DNA from 2 places in the Luteibacter aegosomaticola genome. Region 1 is predicted to be linked to the other one. Evidence: riboswitches for the same ligand, from Rfam matches in the RefSeq annotation. Region 1 holds a riboswitch; the other holds the start of a gene.
What was found. A riboswitch is a leader RNA that binds a small molecule or an ion and turns the genes downstream of it on or off. The one in region 1 is predicted to bind cobalamin.
Positions count from the first base shown of each region.

Region 2: another riboswitch for cobalamin. It lies ahead of L2Y96_RS21015 (ribonucleoside-diphosphate reductase subunit alpha); the one in region 1 lies ahead of L2Y96_RS22335 (TonB-dependent receptor domain-containing protein).

Region 1 is NZ_CP095741.1:4,980,144-4,982,340, forward strand. Features, by position in the region: gene L2Y96_RS22330 (TonB-dependent receptor) at 1-265, opposite strand, end outside; cobalamin riboswitch at 515-753, shown strand; gene L2Y96_RS22335 (TonB-dependent receptor domain-containing protein) at 897-2,197, shown strand, end outside.
Region 2 is NZ_CP095741.1:4,680,423-4,682,619, forward strand. Features, by position in the region: gene L2Y96_RS21010 (response regulator) at 1-616, opposite strand, end outside; cobalamin riboswitch at 820-1,034, shown strand; gene L2Y96_RS21015 (ribonucleoside-diphosphate reductase subunit alpha) at 1,198-2,197, shown strand, end outside.

The DNA of each region.
Region 1 (2,197 bases):
GCTCCACGCTGACCTTGTAACGGCCAACGGGCAGCGAGCTGGCGCGGTAGCGGCCTTCCGAGTCCACGTTCACATCGCGGGTCAGGCCGGTATCGAGGTTCTGCAGGTGGACGACGGCCCCGTCCGGCTGGGCCACGCGGCCGAAGACCGTACCTGACGCGTTGGACTGGGCGAGGGCGCCGCCGCTAGCCGCGAGGCAAAGGGCGACGGCGGTGCAAAGACTGGTGCGGCGCAGGGCGCCTTGGAGCAGGGTGGAACGCTGCATGCTGTATCTCCCCGGATGAACTGCAAGGAGCCCGGCCACGAAGAACTAAGGGCCAGGCCCGTTCTCGGCTACCGTCTTGTTCCCCCCTGCACCGCCACTCCCAATGGCGGTTTCGGCCGGGAACCCTCCCCGTAACGCAAGAAAATGCGTACGACAGCAGCCAGCAGCGTTTGTAATCGAAGGTTTTTACGAACGTCAAGTGCTTGTTAACAAATCGTGGGCTTTCCATGCCCATCGATGCACTTCCCGTTAGAATGGCCAGGTTCGGGTGTCCGCCCTGGCGTCAGGCCAGGAAGGATGAAACGGGAAGCCGGTGCGCCACTCGCGTGGCAAGGCCGGCACTGCCCCCGCAACGGTATGCCGCTGGGGCCCCAGGCCCCGATCTGGCGCGGTAAACGCCACTGCCCCTCGGGGTGGGAAGGCGCCCGCCAGAGCTCCATGCATGGGGAGCGGCGAGTCCGGAGACCGGCCCGAGACCATCCCTGCGGCATGCCGCGGGGTGGCTCTGTTTCGGACGATTCGCGGCGGGCGGATCCGGACAGCTCCGGTCTCTTGCCCGCGCGCCGTTCGCCCTCCCGTGACCGTCCTTGTTTTGAGACTTGCCGCAAGCCGGCTCGAGGACGCTCCACCTATGAAGAAGACCCTGCTCGCGACGGCCCTGCTGTCGTCCATCACCCTGGCGCACGCCGCCGATGCTCCGGAAGCCCTGCCCACCGTCGTGGTCACCGCGAACCGCGCCGCCACCCCGCTGGACGAGGTACTCGCCCCGGTCACCGTGATCACCCGTGACGACATCGACCGCCTGCAGCCCACCAGCGTGCAGGACCTGCTCACCGGCCTGCCGGGCGTGGTCATGGCCAACACGGGCGGCATCGGCCAGCAGACCTCCATGTTCATGCGCGGCACGAACTCGTCGCACACCCTGGTGCTCGTCGATGGCGTCCGCGTCGGCACGGTCGGCGCCGGCCTGCCTGCTTACGAGCAGCTCCCGGTCGAGCAGATCGACCATATCGAAGTGGTCCGCGGCCCGCGCTCCACCCTGTACGGATCGGACGCCATCGGCGGCGTCATCCAGATCTTCACCCGCCATGGCGAGGCCGGGCAGGCGCCGACGCCCTCGGTGTCGGTGACCGGTGGCAGCCACGGCTACGAGGCCGCCCAGTTCGGCGTTTCCGGCGGCACCACCCATGGCTGGTACAACGCCAGCCTGGGCGGCCAGTACACGGCTGGCATCAATGCCTGCCGCGATGGCGCGGCCGAAGCGGGCAAGGGCTGCTTCACCGATGAGCCGGACCACGATGCTTATCGCACCTACAACGGCGCGCTCTCGGGCGGCTACCGCTGGGATAACGGCACCGAACTCACCGGCAGCTGGCTGCGCAGCAAGGGCACCATCGAATACGACGGTGACTTCCAGAACCTGACCCGTCGCTCGCAGCAGGTCGCCGGCGGCAAGCTGAGCTTCGACGCCATGGCCGACTGGCGCATGTCGGTGAGCCTGGGCCAGAACCAGGACCGTGCCGACAACTACCTCAATGGTTCGGAAAAGACCTGGTACGACGCCGACTTCAATCCGCACGTGGGCGCCGACAAGCAGCGCATGGGCTACCTGTATTCCAAGCGCAACCAGGCCGCCTGGCAGAACGATTTCACCCTGGCGCCGGGCCAGACCCTGAGCGCGGGCGTCGATTACCAGCAGGAAAAGCTGGATAGCGACACCGATTACCTGAAGACCACGCGCAACAACACCGGCGTGTTTGCCCTGTACCAGGGCGTCTTCGGCCCGCACGAGATCCAGCTCTCGGCGCGCCACGACCACAACACCCAGTTCGGTAACCACAACACGGGTTCGGCGGCCTACGGCTTCCGCTTCGATAACGGTATGCGCATCACGGCGTCGTACGGCACTGCCTTCCACGCGCCGACGTTCAA
Region 2 (2,197 bases), 300 kb from region 1:
GCGCCAGCGGCTGGCGGCGGCCGAAGGCGAGCAACTGGGCAGCCAGGCGGGAACCACGCGTGACACCGGCCATGGCATTGGCCACGCGGCGCTCCGCCCGAGGGTTGCCGGCCACGTCGGCGACCAGGAGCTGGAGGTTGCCGCTGATGACCTGAAGCAGGTTGTTGAAATCGTGTGCGACGCCACCGGTGAGCTTGCCGATGGCATCCATCTTCTGTGCCTGGCGCAGCTGTTCCTGGGTGATGTCGAGGAACCGGTCGGAACCAAGCCAGGCCTGGTCGCTGCCGGCCAGGCGGAAGGTCGCGAGAATCACACCGTCCCCGGCAGTGGCCGAACGCCAGGTTTCGAACGAGAGTCCCCAGGCCTGCCCATCGGCACCGGTGACATCCAGGTCGCGGACACCACGGGCACCGATCGTGGGCAGCAGTGCCTCGATGGCAGCCCGGCCCGCCGGATCCCAGAACGCCAGGAAGTCGCTGCCCTGCAACCGGGCGCGAGCCCAGGCATTGGCCTGCAGCGTGCCGCCGGTAACGGTCAGCGCGACGAGGCCGAAGGGCACCGCGTCAAGCGATTGGTTGAGCAGTGCGTGATCCTGCAGCGCGAACGTCGATGGCATCTAACCGGGGCTGTTATGGAACGGGCCCGAATCTTAGCGTTGGGGGCGGATACCTTATGTGTACGCGATCTTCACATTGGTATAGAAGCGTTTGGTTAAGGCTTGGCCAGACCACTTTGGAACGTTTCCTGCCAACTCATTGAAGCGACAGCGCATTGGAAAAATTCCCCTATATCTTGTGTTGACCTACCCTCCCCCCAGCTATATCGTGTGTCCCGCTGGTGTCCGAGGCGGCGCGACTGCCCGTCGGAACTAATAGGGAATCCGGTGTGAATCCGGAACTGCCCCGCAGCGGTAAGTGGAAACGATCCCGTTCAATGCACTGGCTCGATGAGGAGCTGGGAAGCGGCGGGTAGGCCGGGTGCGAAAGCCCCCACGTCCACGAAGTCCGAAGACCTGCCAGCGCCCGCGGCCCAGAAGGCCCCGGTGAGTGGTGACGGCTTCCGCGGGGAAGCGCGTCGTGGACCGAAGCCCCCCTGCGCGGCTTCGTCCCCGGCCTTTTCCCGTTTGCCTAGCCATAGCGAGCCCCGTTTCGTGGGAACGGGAGTCTGGACCAGGCCTTGGGGCACAGAATGACGACGATGGATTCCGCAGCGCGCGAGCGCACCGAGACGGCCGACGCGGCCGCGACCCCCACCAACAATAATGAGAAGGCCCCCGCAGCGGGCTACAAGCAGGACGCCCCGCCGGCGTTCGCCCTGACCCCTCCGCACAACCCCGGCCAGATGCGCGTCAAGAAGCGCAACGGCGGCCAGGAAACCGTGGACGTGAACAAGATCGTGCGCGCGGTGACTCGCAGCGCCGATGGCCTGTTCTCGGTGGATCCGATGCGCGTGGCGCTGAAGACCATCGGCGGCCTGTACGACGGTGCCACCACCCAGGAACTCGACCAGCTCTCGATCCGTACCGCCGCCGCGCTCACCGCGGAAGAGCCGGAATACGGCCAGCTGGCAGCACGCCTGCTCTCGGCCTTCGTCGATAAGGAAGTGAGCGGCCAGGAAATCCAGTCGTTCTCGCAGTCGATCAACATCGGCGCCGAGCTCGGCATCCTCAACGAGCGCCTGCGTTCGTTCGTGCAGGCCAATGCGCGCAAGCTCAACGACGCCATCGACCTGAACGCCTCGCGTCGCTTCGAATACTTCGGCCTGCGCACGGTGTACGACCGTTACCTGCTGCGCCACCCGACCAAGCGCCACGTCATCGAGACGCCGCAGTACTTCTTCATGCGCATTGCCTGCGCGCTCGGTGGTAACGACGTCGCCGAGACGCTCGAGCTGTACCGCATGCTTTCGTCGCTGGAATACCTGGCCAGCTCGCCGACCCTGTTCAACGCCGGCACGGCGCACGAACAGCTCTCGTCGTGCTTCCTGCTCGATTCGCCGAAGGATGACCTGGCCGCGATTTACGCCAAGTACGGCGACGTGGCCCAGCTGTCGAAGTTCGCTGGCGGTATCGGTCTGGCCTACTCGCGCATCCGTTCGCGCGGTTCGCTCATCCGCGGCACCAACGGCCACTCCAACGGTCTCGTGCCCTGGCTGAAGACGCTCGACGCGTCGGTCGCCGCCGTGAACCAGGGTGGCA